DNA from 3 places in the Pseudomonas sp. Pmew2 genome. Region 1 is predicted to be linked to each of the others. Evidence: predicted binding sites of a transcription regulator. Region 1 holds the regulator's gene; each other region holds the start of a gene.

Region 1 (4,729 bases):
TCATCGGTAACCGGCGCATTGCCGGTGGCGTAGAGCTGACTGCCGCTCTGGATTACAAGCTGTCCGCCCTGGCACCGCGTGTGCCGAACATGGAGCTCGAAGACGAGCTGCGCAAGACCCAGTCGCGCATCGTCTCTGCTCAGGCCGAATTGAACAACCGCAGCGACAGTGACGCGTCGATCAATCTTCAGCTGTTTTCCGGCAAACCGGTCAGCGCTGTCGATACGCACATCGAGCCGACGCTCGAAGAGCCGCCACGACCATTCGCGTACACGCCGCCTGCGCCCGCAGAGCCTGCTGTCGGCCAGCGCGCCTATGATTCGATGCGCTCCGAATTGAACGGCTTGCGCGAGCTGCTGGAAGTCCAGCTTGGCTCCCTGGCCTGGAACCAGCTGCAGGGCAGTCGTCCGCAGCAGGCCAATCTGTGGCGCCGCCTGCAACGTGTCGGTTTGTCCGGCCCGCTGTCGCGCGATCTGCTGTCGATGATCCCGGAGATTGACGAGCCTCGTCAGGCCTGGCGCATGTTGCTGGCCCATTTGGCGCGCATGATTGCCGTGCCGGACATCGAGCCGCTAGAAGAGGGTGGAGTCATTGCCATGGTCGGGCCTGCCGGCATGGGCAAGACCACCACGCTGGCCAAGCTGGCGGCACGTTACGTGTTGAAGTACGGTCCGCAGAATATCGCTCTGGTCAGCATGGACAGTTTCCGCATCGGCGCACAGGAGCAGCTCAAGACCCTTGGGCGCATCCTCAACGTGCCGGTTACCCATGTCGATCCTGGCCAGTCGCTGGTCCAGGCGCTGGAGCCGCTGCTGCGCAAGCGCGTGGTGTTGATCGATACCGCCGGGCTGCAAGCCAGCGATCCCGCGCTGCGCATGCAACTGGAAAGTCTGGCAGGGCGTGGCATCAAGTCGCGTAACTACCTGGTACTGGCGACCACCAGCCAGAAGCAGGTGCTGACCGCTGCTTATCACAGTTACAAGCGTTGTGGCCTGGCCGGATGCATTCTGACCAAGCTTGATGAAACAGCCAGCCTTGGCGAAGTCCTGAGCCTGGCGATCAGTCATGAATTACCTGTGGCCTACCTCACGGACGGACCCCGTATTCCTGACGACCTGCACACCCCGCGTCGTCATCAACTGGTGAGCCGTGCGGTGAGTGTGCAGATGCAGGATGAGCCGAGCGAGGAAGCGATGGCTGATATGTTTGCTGACCTCTATCACACCCCTGGCAAGAGAGTGGGTTAAGTGATGGATATTATTGGAATGTCCCTGCGTCAACGGTCTGCCATGCGGTGTTCATTTGCGAACGTGCAGCCCTCGATGTGGTTTCGGTCTACGCAAGACAAGGTAAAGAAATAACATGGGCAGCATGCATCCCGTACAGGTTATCGCGGTGACCGGTGGCAAAGGTGGCGTCGGTAAGACTAACGTGTCAGTGAATCTTTCACTGGCCCTTGCCGAGCTTGGCCGTCGTGTCATGCTGCTGGACGCCGATCTGGGTCTGGCCAATGTCGACGTTCTGCTTGGGCTGACGCCTAAACGTACACTTGCCGATGTGATAGAGGGCCGTTGCGAGTTGCGCGACGTTCTGTTGCAGGGGCCGGGTGGGGTGCGTATCGTGCCTGCCGCCTCTGGCACCCAGAGCATGGTGCATCTGTCCCCGGCCCAGCATGCGGGTCTGATCCAGGCGTTCAGCGAGATTGGCGACAACCTTGATGTGCTGGTGATTGACACGGCTGCCGGTATCGGCGAATCGGTGGTCAGCTTCGTGCGCGCCGCTCAGGAAGTGTTGCTGGTGGTGTGCGACGAGCCCACGTCGATCACCGATGCCTACGCCCTGATCAAACTGCTCAACCGCGACTACGGCATGAACCGCTTCCGTGTGCTGGCCAACATGGCGCAGAGCCCGCAGGAAGGGCGCAACCTGTTCGCCAAACTCACCAAAGTGACGGACCGTTTTCTTGATGTCGCGCTGCAGTATGTAGGTGCCGTGCCGTACGACGAGTGCGTGCGCAAGGCCGTACAGAAACAGCGCGCCGTCTACGAAGCATTCCCGCGATCCAAATGTGCGCTGGCGTTCAAGGCCATTGCCCAGAAGGTTGATACCTGGCCGCTGCCAGCCAACCCGCGGGGTCATCTCGAGTTCTTCGTTGAGCGACTCGTTCACCAGACCAGTGCAGGGCCTGTGCAATGACTGCGAGCGGCTACCAGATGTACAGCAAGGCTTCCCGTAATTCGCAATACGAGTTGATCGAGCGTTATGCGCCATTGGTCAAGCGTATCGCTTATCATCTGCTGGCGCGCTTGCCGGCCAGCGTGCAGGTCGAGGATCTGATCCAGGCTGGCATGATCGGTCTGCTTGAAGTCTCCACCAAATATGATTCAACCAAAGGTGCGAGTTTCGAGACCTACGCCGGCATTCGCATTCGTGGTGCGATGCTGGATGAAGTGCGCAAGGGCGACTGGGCACCACGCTCAGTGCACCGCAATACCCGAATGGTCAGTGACGCAATTCGTGCAATTGAAGCTAAAACCGGCCGTGACGCTAAAGATCACGAGGTTGCGGCCGAACTCCAGTTGAGTCTTGATGATTATTACGGGATTTTGAATGACACCTTGGGCAGCCGCCTCTTCAGTTTCGACGACCTGCTTCAGGACGGCGATCACGAAGGGCTGCATGAGGATGGCGCAAGCGGTTCGCTTGAGCCGTCGCGCGACCTGGAAGACGAGCGCTTCCAGGCAGCGTTGGCCGATGCAATTGCCAATTTGCCAGAGCGTGAGCGTCTGGTGTTGGCGCTGTACTACGACGAAGAGCTGAACCTCAAGGAAATCGGAGAGGTTCTTGGGGTCAGCGAATCTCGGGTCAGTCAGTTACACAGCCAGTGCGCAGCTCGTTTGCGGGGGCGTTTGGGGGAGTGGCGAGCGCGTTGACGGCAGTGCGCGACGTTTGTCGTGCGTTGTCTGCATGCCGGCTGTGCAAAGCGTTACGTGGTAGCAGGATAGACGAGGCAAGGGCCTGTCGGGCAATGTCTCGATGGGCTTTAGTCGCAGTCTTGACTGTCGTTGTGCCAAGCCCGTCGTCGTTTCGTATAGCTGGGGGTGTGCTGTGCCAGTATTGAGTGAACAGCGTGTTCAGGTGCTGAACGCGTTAAAGACTGCTTGGAGGTCGAATTGGACAAGAACATGAAAATCCTCATCGTTGATGACTTCTCAACGATGCGGCGGATCATCAAGAATCTGTTGCGTGATCTGGGATTTACCAACACATCTGAAGCGGATGACGGTCTGACCGCATTGCCGATGCTGCAGAGCGGTGCCTTTGACTTTCTGGTGACGGACTGGAACATGCCTGGCATGACCGGTATCGACTTGTTGCGTCAGGTCCGTGCGGACGAGCGTCTCAAGAGCCTTCCTGTACTGATGGTTACTGCCGAAGCGAAGCGTGAGCAGATCATTGAAGCTGCCCAGGCCGGGGTGAACGGTTATGTAGTCAAGCCATTCACGGCTCAAGCGCTTAAAGAGAAGATCGAAAAGATCTTTGAACGCGTCAATAGCTGATGCATGCCGCGAGGGCGCTATGGATAACAATGATTCGATGGCCGACTTTGAGTCGACCTTAAAGAGACACGCGCAGGAACTCGTCACCAGCCTTGAAAAGGGCCGCTTCGGTGACGCTGTGCAGCTGATCCATGAACTCAACCAGACACGCGACCGCGGCCTTTATCAGGAAGTGGGCAAGCTGACTCGTGAGCTGCACAGTGCAATCGTCAACTTTCATATTGATCCGCACATGCCTCAAGCCGAGGAAGTGTCGCAGATCACCGACGCGACCGAACGCCTGTCGTATGTGGTGAGGCTGACCGAGAATGCGGCCAACCGCACTATGGACCTGGTCGAGGAAAGCACACCGCTCATGAGCGGTCTGAGCTCCGATGCCAAGGCATTGAGTGACGACTGGGGGCGTTTCATGCGCCGCGAAATCGGTGCTGAAGAATTCCGTGAGCTGGCCAAGCGGGTCGATGGTTTTCTGACGCGCACCGAGCAGGAGGCAGATAGGGTTTCCGGGCATCTCAACGATATTTTGCTTGCCCAGGATTACCAGGACCTTACGGGGCAGGTTATCAAGCGCGTGACGCAATTGGTTACGGAAGTCGAGAGCAATCTGCTCAAACTGGTGCTCATGGCCAGCCATGTCGATCGCTTCGCAGGCATCGAACATGACGAAGAATCCATCCTTGCTGAAAAAGATCCTAAAAAACATCTCGCCAAGGGTGAAGGTCCGCAGATTCATGCCGATAAACGTGAAGACGTCGTATCCGGACAGGATGATGTAGACGATCTGCTATCGAGCCTCGGCTTCTAAGATCTGTTGACGGTTAATTTTAGGGAGCACCCCATGAGCTTCGGCGCCGATGAAGAAATCCTTCAGGATTTTCTGGTAGAGGCCGGCGAAATTCTGGAGCAGTTGTCAGAGCAATTGGTCGAGCTGGAAAGCCGACCGGATGATGCTGATCTGCTCAATGCAATTTTTCGCGGTTTTCACACTGTAAAAGGGGGCGCCGGCTTCCTCCAGCTCCATGAGCTGGTGGAGTGCTGCCACATCGCCGAAAACGTGTTCGACATTCTTCGCAAGGGTGAGCGTCGCGTTGATTCCGAACTGATGGATGTGGTCCTGGAAGCTCTGGACACCGTCAACAGCATGTTCGGTCAGGTACGTGAACGGACTG
Region 2 (4,729 bases), 780 kb from region 1:
GCTTTGTCGTCATCGTGCTCATCCTGCGCCAGACGAATGGCGGCACGCAGCTCACGGATTTCTTCGCTTTCCTTGGCGGTCTGGAACGCATCAAGCACCATCTCGCTGATGGTCTTGGCCTGCGGCACGTGCTGGGAAAGACCAATTGCGCTTTCGTATTCCAGCTTGGAGGAGGTCAGGGCTTCGTTGGTCTGGGAATCAGGCATTGAATTTCACTATTTCAGGTTTGAGGCGCGAAAGGCTCAGGGCGTTTCGGGGGGCGTAATTTAGTGGAGCAACGCGAGGATGTCACGGACCATTAGCCAGGAGGTCCAGTCAGCACCTCGGCTTTGACCGAAGACAAGCAAGAAGTGAAGGCACTGGCCAGACCCGCTATCAGGGTACGAAAGATGCATGGAGCGTTCAAAAGTCAATTTGATGACGCACCCATGAAGCATGTTTATCGTCCCTCGGTCAGGCTCGCGCCTTCCATGCTCACCAAAGCACTGATTGGCTTTATTGCCCTGGTGTGTGTATCGCTGGTTTTGGCTACAGCCTGGCAGATGAACCAGTCCAGGCGTGAGCGTGTCGCTACCGCCACAATTACGGTTTCAAACATTGTTCTTGCTGCCGAGCAGCAAGCTCAGGATACGGTACGACAGGCTGATAATACGCTGCGTGATCTCGTGGAACGCGTGGAACACGATGGTGTAGAAGGGCCTCAGCAAGCTCGATTGGCGAAGCGAATGGCTCAGGACGTGTTGAACGTCAACGGCATTCAAGGGCTTTTTATCTACGATGCCCAAGGCAACTGGGTCGCCAACTCTTTTTCTCGAGGTATACAGTTAAAAAACAACAGCGACCGCGCGTACTTCGTCTATCACCGCGACAACGCCGACGAGTCCATCCACATCGGCTCCATCATTGAGAGCCGCAGCACGGGAGACAGGGTCATCCCGATCAGCCGACGTATCAATACTGCGGATGGCACATTTGCAGGTGTGGCTCTGGCGACTGTGCCTGTGGCCTATTTTCAATCATTCTTCAAACGCATGGATGTGGACGACAAGGGCGTTATTTTCCTCGCGCTGAACAATGGCGACCTGCTGGCTCGACGACCGACGCTGGCAGCATTGATGACCACCAATATCGCCAAAGGTGATCTTTTCACTCGCTATCTGCCATACAGCGACAGCGGCACCGCTGTGTTCAAGTCTGTAGTGGATGGCGTGGAAAGAATTTATGCCTATCGGCGGGTGTCCGGATTGCCCATCGTCGCCGCCGCTGGTGTGTCCTGCGAGTATGTATTCGCCCCTTGGTGGGCTTATGCATATCGATCCATGGCGCTGGTCGGCATGATCAGTTTGACCCTGGTTTTACTCGGCATCTTGTTATACAGGCAAATCCGACACCTGATCACTGCGGAAAATGAGTTGAGTGTCGCCAGAGCCGACCTCGAGATCATCGCCAGGACCGACAGTTTGACGCATCTGGCCAATCGGCGTTGTTTCGACGCTACCTTTCAACTGGAGTGGGAACGAGCTTCCAGAGATAACTCATCCATCGCCCTTATTTTGTTGGATATTGACTGGTTCAAACAATACAACGACTGCTACGGCCATCTGCGGGGCGACGACTGCCTAAGCCAGGTAGCGGGGCTTATCGGAAGCGGTATCAAGCGGCCTGGCGACCTGGCCGCACGATATGGCGGAGAAGAGTTTGTGATTCTGTTGCCTGGCACAGATTTAACAGGTGCTTTAAGCGTTGCCGAAGAGGTCAGGTTATCCATTGAAAACGCATTAATAGAGCACTCCGCCAGCCCGCTGGGCAACGTAACAATCAGCTCGGGCGTGGTGGCGATCAACGCACTCGAGACGGAGGGTTACACAGCGGCCCTGAGGGAAGCAGATCGACTTCTTTACTGCGCCAAAACCAGAGGTCGCAACTGCGTCGAGGGGCGGTCGATGGCCCATTCCACACGAAAGCAGTTCATAGGCCAGCCCGTTCTGGATTCAGGCCGCTGCTGAGTTGAGGTCTTGTAAAGTCATGACCGCTTTTTACCATCCAAAAGGTCTTTCGACGACGAGCTTAAAGTTTCCGGATTTGGGTCGATAGCCTCTTTAATATGTCAATAATAATTTAAAGGCAGGAATCTCGAATGCGCCTCCGAAACCTCAATTTAGCTCCCCGAGCTGCCTTGTTTTTCACGTCAATCATCGTATTGGTATTCGTGCTGGGGGTATTTGCAGTCCTGCAAATGGGCAAGCTCAGAGACGCCGAGAAAGACGTCGAACTCAATTGGATGGCCAGCATCCGCCAAACGGCGTTGATGAACACCACGATCCTTCGCCTGAGGCTCGAAACGCAGCGAGGCCTTGCTGATCCTCAATCCATTCAAAAGACTATTGAAAGCTTCGCTGGCTACCGTAAGGCATTCACCGAAGCGGTGGCGAACTATGAGCCCCTCATCGCCGATGAAAAGGAGCGATCGTTTTATATTCCGGTAAAAAATAGTGCTGATGCCTATGCCAAACAACTGGATATTCTTGAGCCTTTGATGAGACAGGGTGATATCGCGGCTGCGGTCAGCCTGGTGAGTACCAGCATCCGCCCTCTGACGAACACGATGGAGGTGCAGATCAAAGACCTCACCAACTTTAACAACGAAGGCGCTGCACGGGCCGGGCAAACTGCGACGGATCTCTATGAAAACGGCCTGTGGCTTGTTGTCGGCCTGATAGCGGGTGTCGTTATCTTGACGGTCGGTTTAGCATTACTGCTGACGAAAAGTATTACCTCCCCGATTAACGACGCGCTGTCTGTCGCTGAGCGCATCGCAGCCAGTGACCTCTCCAAAGAGGTCTTGGTAAGCGGGACCGATGAAGCGGGGAGACTGTTGAAAGCGCTCGCGCAGATGCAGGCAAACCTGCGCGCCACCATCATGCAGATATCCGATTCCTCTACTCAGTTGGCTTCTGCGTCTGAAGAGATGACGGCGGTTACCGAGGAGTCGAGTCGCGGCCTTGTTTCCCAGAACGATGAAGTCAATCAGACAGCGACAGCGGTCACAGAAATGAGCGCTGCCGTTGATGAGGTCGCTCGTAATGCCGAGTCAGCCTCCGAAGAGTCCAAACGTACCCAAGGCTATACCGAGGTAGGTTTGGCGCGGGTGGCTCAGACGTTAAAGTCAATTCAAAAGCTGAACGGTAACGTTGAAAACACGAGCGAGCAGATTCAAGGGTTGTCAGACCGTGCTCAGAGCATCACCAAGGTTGTCGAGGTAATCAGGGCCATTGCAGAGCAAACCAACCTGTTGGCGTTGAACGCCGCCATCGAAGCCGCACGGGCGGGCGAGCAAGGCCGTGGATTTGCGGTGGTGGCTGACGAAGTAAGGGCTTTAGCCCATCGCACCCAGGTGTCTACTCAAGAAATCGAGCAGATGATTGCTGCCATTCAGAGCGATTCTGACCTGGCCGTGAAGGCAATGAATACGAGCAGAGACCTTGCGACCGAATCACTTGGCGTTGCCCAAGAGGCCAGTACCTCGCTGGATCAAATATCAACGGCCATTATTCAAATCAATGAACGCAACCTCATGATCGCGACCGCTTCTGAAGAACAGTCTCATGTCGCTCGAGAGGTGGACCGAAATCTGGTCAGCATTCGTGAGCTTACGACACAGAGTGCTGCTGGAGCCGCGCAAACCGCGAGTGCGTGCGGCGAAATGTCAAAGCTGGCGGTTAATCTGAATCAGTTGGTTAATCGGTTTGTTGTGTGAGAACGGTTTTGGGGGCTGTATCCAGTTCCAGCATGAACGCCTTGAGGAGTGGGTCTTCCACCGCAGGGCTTGATTGCTTGATCAAGTTACAGCCGCCCGTGTGTGCAGTGAGGTAAAGCATGTCCTCAGATGTGCCCCCCAGTGTAGAAATCCACTGGAAGTGAATTTAGCTTCATGGTTTGTGGAAAGGCAGACATGATCAGCTGAACGGCCTGCCTGCCGACGCCTAAAGACTATCCGGATCGCCAAAAAACATCTGAATCCGCGACCTCAACCAACGCTCCCCCGGATCATTATCCTGCGCCCCCCTCCAGGCCATGTGCAGCTCAAACGTACGCGTCTCGATCGGCAGGTCTTCAGACCGAACGCCCCCAGCGGCTGTTAGCACCTGCGCAGCATAGTCAGGCACGGTGGCGATGATGTCGGTGCCGGTCAGCAGTGTCGCCAGGCCATTGAACTGGGGCACGGCGAGGACGACGTGGCGTTTGCGGTCGATTTTTTCCAGGTGCTCGTCAATGAACCCGCTCAGGTCGCCGGCGAAGGAGACCAGTGCGTGGGGGCGGGCGCAGAAATCGTCGAGGCTCAAGGGGCCGGGTATCGAGTCGGCCCGCAGTAATTGCGGCTTGCTCCTGCGCAGAACCTTGCGCTTGGCGTTGGCAGGCAGGTCCTGAGTGTAGCTGACGCCGACCGAGATTTCACCCGAGGCCAGCAATGGCGGCATGAGGATGTAATTGACGCGTCTGACCACCAGCACAATCCCCGGAGCTTCGGAGCGCAGGCGTTTGAGCAGGGTGGGCAGCAAGGCAAACTCGACGTCGTCCGACAAACCGATGCGGAACACTGAAGTGCTGGTGGCCGGGTCGAACTCTGAAGCACGGCTGACCGCTGTCGAGATGGAGTCGAGTGCCGGGGAAAGCAGGCCGAATATTTCTGTGGCGCGGGCGGTGGGCTCCATGCTCCGTCCGGTACGCA
Region 3 (4,729 bases), 900 kb from region 1:
ATTTCCTTGGTGTGCTCGCCAATCAGGATCTTGCCCAGATCCTGCAGGTTTGGCAGCCCTTCAAGGAACAGCGTGCGCTTGATCAGCTTGTCGGCATACTTCATCGCATGGATGGATTCTTTGTACTCATGGCCGCCGAGCTTTTTCAGACCCCAGTCTTCATACATGCGCGCATGCAGGAAATACTGATTGATGGCGACCAGCTCGTTTCCGAGGATCTTGTTGAGATGCTGGATGACTGTAATGTCGCCTTTCATGTTCGAGGTCCTGCCGGTGGCTTGTGTATATAAGCGCCGAGTGTGAGCCGCGCTTAAACGCCTGTCAAACCTAAGTTGTTGAATAATAAGTGAATTTAAATAGGAATAAGAATGTTTGAGTTCCGCATCTTGACGCTAAGCGCTTGAATTACAGGCATAAAAAAACCGGGCAGGGTGCCCGGTTCTTTAAAAGAGGGGTATTCAGGCGGCTGAAAATTCTGCTGGATAGGCCAGCGATGCCTGAGTGGTTTGCAGTTCTGTCAGCGTGTCACGCACCACTTCCTTCGCAAGGCAGGCGCATTTTCCGCATTTACTCGCAACACCCAGCGTTTCACGGACTTCACGATAACTGCAGCAGCCTTCCAGAATTGCATCCCGGATTTGACCGTCTGTGACACCTTGGCAAAGACAAACATACATAAGCTATTGACCGTCGCTGGTTTATTGCTTGGTGCCGAGGAGCTTAATGTTAATGAGAATGCTTGTCAAAACTGTTTTGGGTTCGATTCAGGTACAACGATGAGTGGTTGTTTTCAGAGTCAGCGTATCCAGATATCCCGTTCCAGACAGGCATGAAAAAACCGGCGCGAAGCCGGTCCGTTCACTGGCGTGCCGACCTTAGTCGTCGAAGTCTTCCCAGCCGCCCATTTCCTTCCAGCGGTTGACGATGCCGCAGAACAGCTCTGCAGTCTTCTCGGTGTCGTAGCGAGCCGAGTGGGCCTCGCGGCCGTCGAAGTCGATTCCGGCAGCCTGGCAGGCCTTGGCCAGCACGGTCTGACCGTAGGCCAGGCCTGCGAGGGTAGCGGTGTCGAAGCTTGAGAACGGGTGAAACGGGTTGCGCTTCATGTCCATTCGCGCGACAGCGGCATTGACGAAGCCGAGGTCGAAGCTGGCGTTGTGGCCGACCAGCACGGCGCGTTTGCAGCCATTGGCCTTGAGAGCCTTGCGCACGCCGCGGAAGATGTCGTTCATTGCGGTTTCTTCGCTGACCGCCATGCGCAACGGGTGATCCAGCTTGATACCGGTAAACTCCAGCGCAGCGGCTTCGATGTTGGCACCTTCGAACGGCTCTACGCGGAAGAAATAGGTGTGTTCCGGGAACACGAAGCCTCTTTCATCCATGCCGATGGTCACGGCAGCAATTTCCAGCAGTGCGTCGGTGGCTGAGTTGAAACCGCCGGTTTCTACGTCGACGACCACGGGCAGGTAGCCGCGAAAGCGTGCTGCCATCGGGTGACGAGAACCGCCGCCACCGCCGTGGCCTTCGTGTTCGTCGTCAAAATGATCTTCACTCACGCGTGTTCCTCCAGACGCCAGCGCAGTTTTTCACCAGCGCGCAGCGGGATAACGGTCAACTCGCCAAACGGCAGGCTGGCAGGGGCGGTCCACTCGTCACGCACCAGCGTGATGGTGTCCTGATTGGCGGGCAGGCCATAGAACGCCGGACCGTGAAGGCTGGCGAAGCCTTCCAGTTTGTCCAGAGCGTTACGCTGCTCGAAAGCTTCTGCATACAATTCGATGGCCGCGTAGGCGGTGTAGCAACCGGCGCAACCGCAAGCGTTTTCCTTGGCGTGTTGGGCGTGCGGTGCCGAGTCGGTACCCAGGAAGAACTTGCCGCTGCCACTGGTGGCGGCGTCGAGCAGGGAGGCCTGATGCGTATTGCGCTTGAGAATGGGCAGGCAATAGAAGTGCGGGCGAATGCCGCCAACCAGCATGTGATTACGGTTGTACAGCAGGTGATGCGCGGTGATGGTGGCCGCGACATTGGCTGATGCTTCATTGACGAACTGCACCGCTTCACCGGTGGTGATGTGTTCAAACACCACTTTTAGCGTCGGGAAGCGTTCGACTACACGACGCAGGTGCTCATCGATGAAGACCTTTTCGCGATCGAATACGTCGATCTCGCCGCGCGTCACTTCCCCGTGTACCAGCAGGAGCATGCCGACTTCAGCCATGGCTTCGAGGGCAGGGAAGATCTTGTCGATGCTGGTGACACCGGAATCGGAGTTGGTGGTTGCACCGGCCGGATACAGCTTGGCGGCGTGCACGAAGCCACTGGCTTTCGCGGTACGGATGTCTTCAGGCGTGGTCTGGTCGGTGAGGTACAGCACCATCAACGGCTCGAAGCGGCTACCGGCCGGGCGTGCAGCCAGAATGCGCTGACGATAGGCATCGGCTTGCTGCGCGTTGCGCACCGGAGGCACGAGGTTGGGCATGATGATTGCGCGGCCAAAAGTTCGCGCTACGTCAGCAACGGTATGAGGCAAGACAGCTCCGTCACGGAGGTGAATGTGCCAGTCGTCGGGACGCAGGAGGGTCAGGCGGTCAGACATTGGGGATTCCAGGCGGGTCAAACTCGCTGGGAATGCTACCGGAAAAGACTCTCTCAGGCATCCGCTATCAAGTTTTGCACGAAGTTACCGATAGCCCCCTTGTCAGTCAGTCATTTTTTGTTTCGCGTTTATTTTCAGTGGAGCCTCCCGTGCGCCAGCGATATTTAGCCCTGCTCAGCATGTTTGCCAGCCTCCCGGCGATGGCTATCAGTTTCCAGACACGTCTGGAGAGCATCGAGTGGAAGGTCGAAGGCGATCAGTTCGAATGCCGCCTGACTCAGCCGATCACCGACTTCGGTGCCGGTGAGTTCGTGCGCCGTGCCGGTGAGCAGGCGACGTTTCGCCTCAAGGCTTCATACAACATGCTGGGCAACGGTTCCGCAACGCTGCTGGCCGCCGCAGCACCGTGGCAGCCGGGGCGCGGTGATATCAATCTGGGTTCGGTGCGCGTCAGCAATGGCGACATACCCTTCAATACTTCCCAAGTACAGGCCGGGCGCCTGATCAGTGGTCTGATGGACGGTCGCAGCCCGCTTATCCGTCACTACACCCGTGACGGTGGCCAGATGGAAGTGCGCCTGCTGCCGGTCAAGTTCAGCAAGGCGTTCAGCGATTACCAGGCGTGCACAGCCAAACTTCTGCCGATGAACTTCGATCAGGTCAAACAGGCTGAAGTAGGATTTCCCGGTGGCGGTATTGAGCTGGATGCCCGTGCCAAGGCGCGTCTGGACAACATGGTGGCCTATCTGAAGGCCGACCCGACGGTTAACCGTATCGAGCTTGACGGCCATTCGGATAACAGTGGCAATCGACTCACCAACCGTGACCTTTCCCGCCGCCGTGCGCTGGCGGTCATGGACTACTTCAAGGCTCAGGGTATCCCCGAGCAGCAAATCACCCTGCGTTTTCACGGCGAACGCTACCCGCTGGTGCCCAACACCAATGAGGCCAATCGTGCGCGCAACCGCCGCGTGAACGTGCATCTGGAGCGTGTTGCGCCCGATGAGCGTCCGGTACCTGTAGCCTCTGCGGTCAGTGCAGCGCACACGTCCTGAGGGCTGCATAACGCTCCTGCCAAACGTCGCCTTGTCGTCACAAGCTGTCGCGCCCCTGTAAATTTGCTGGTTTGAACGGTAGAATCAGCGGTTTTCCGTACAACCCGGTGGAGTGATGGCATGGCGGACGTAAACAAGGTAGTTCTCGCGTATTCCGGTGGCCTGGATACTTCGGTAATCCTCAAGTGGCTGCAAGATACGTACAACTGCGAAGTGGTGACCTTTACCGCTGACCTGGGTCAGGGTGAAGAAGTCGAGCCGGCGCGCGCCAAGGCTCAGGCCATGGGCGTGAAAGAAATCTACATCGATGACCTGCGCGAAGAGTTCGTGCGTTATTTCGTGTTCCCGATGTTCCGTGCCAACACCGTCTATGAAGGCGAGTACCTGCTGGGCACTTCCATCGCTCGCCCGCTGATCGCCAAGCGCCTGATCGAGATCGCCAACGAAACCGGCGCTGATGCCATTTCCCATGGTGCCACCGGCAAAGGCAACGATCAGGTGCGTTTCGAGCTGGGCGCCTATGCGCTCAAGCCAGGGGTCAAAGTGATTGCTCCGTGGCGTGAATGGGACCTGCTCTCTCGTGAAAAGCTGATGGACTACGCCGAGAAGCACAACATTCCGATCGAGCGCCACGGCAAGAAGAAATCCCCGTACTCGATGGATGCCAACCTGCTGCACATCTCCTATGAGGGCGGCGTGCTGGAAGACACCTGGACCGAGCACGAAGAAGACATGTGGCGCTGGACCAAGTCCCCTGAGGACGCGCCGAACGTTGCAACTTATCTGGAGCTGACCTACCGCAATGGCGACATCGTTGCGCTGGACGGCGTTGAGATGACGCCTGCCACTGTGTTGGCGACCCTGAACCGCATCGGTGGCGAAAACGGCATCGGACGTCTGGATATCGTTGAAAACCGCTACGTGGGCATGAAGTCCCGTGGCTGCTACGAGACACCTGGCGGCACCATCATGCTGCGCGCTCACCGCGCCATTGAATCGATCACCCTGGACCGTGAAGTCGCCCACCTCAAGGACGAACTGATGGCCAAGTACGCCAGCCTGATCTACACCGGTTACTGGT

Evidence for each region. Region 1 encodes FliA, which starts transcription of late flagellar genes. Its sites were predicted from a motif close to CTAAAGTTTNNNNNNNNNNNGCCGNTAA; they were not measured.
Region 2: AC4ANK_RS15515 (methyl-accepting chemotaxis protein) is a predicted target of FliA. The motif match lies at 2,067-2,094, and genes of this name have one in related genera.
Region 3: AC4ANK_RS07970 (flagellar protein MotY) is a predicted target of FliA. The motif match lies at 2,660-2,687, and genes of this name have one in related genera.

What each region holds. Positions count from the first base shown of each region.
Region 1 covers NZ_CM176702.1:2,630,458-2,635,186, forward strand. Annotated here, with positions in the region: gene flhF (flagellar biosynthesis GTPase FlhF) at 1-1,247, shown strand, start outside; gene fleN (flagellar synthesis regulator FleN) at 1,363-2,196, shown strand; gene fliA (RNA polymerase sigma factor FliA) at 2,193-2,933, shown strand; gene AC4ANK_RS11990 (chemotaxis response regulator CheY) at 3,186-3,560, shown strand; gene AC4ANK_RS11995 (protein phosphatase CheZ) at 3,580-4,365, shown strand; gene AC4ANK_RS12000 (chemotaxis protein CheA) at 4,399-4,729, shown strand, end outside.
Region 2 covers NZ_CM176702.1:3,409,978-3,414,706, reverse strand. Annotated here, with positions in the region: partial or broken gene AC4ANK_RS15525 (hypothetical protein) at 1-206, opposite strand, end outside; gene AC4ANK_RS15520 (sensor domain-containing diguanylate cyclase) at 429-2,006, shown strand; gene AC4ANK_RS15515 (methyl-accepting chemotaxis protein) at 2,138-3,757, shown strand; gene AC4ANK_RS15510 (LysR family transcriptional regulator) at 3,984-4,729, opposite strand, start outside.
Region 3 covers NZ_CM176702.1:1,727,248-1,731,976, forward strand. Annotated here, with positions in the region: gene bfr (bacterioferritin) at 1-257, opposite strand, end outside; gene AC4ANK_RS07955 (bacterioferritin-associated ferredoxin) at 459-677, opposite strand; gene rnt (ribonuclease T) at 876-1,553, opposite strand; gene pyrC (dihydroorotase) at 1,550-2,593, opposite strand; gene AC4ANK_RS07970 (flagellar protein MotY) at 2,743-3,648, shown strand; gene AC4ANK_RS07975 (argininosuccinate synthase) at 3,769-4,729, shown strand, end outside.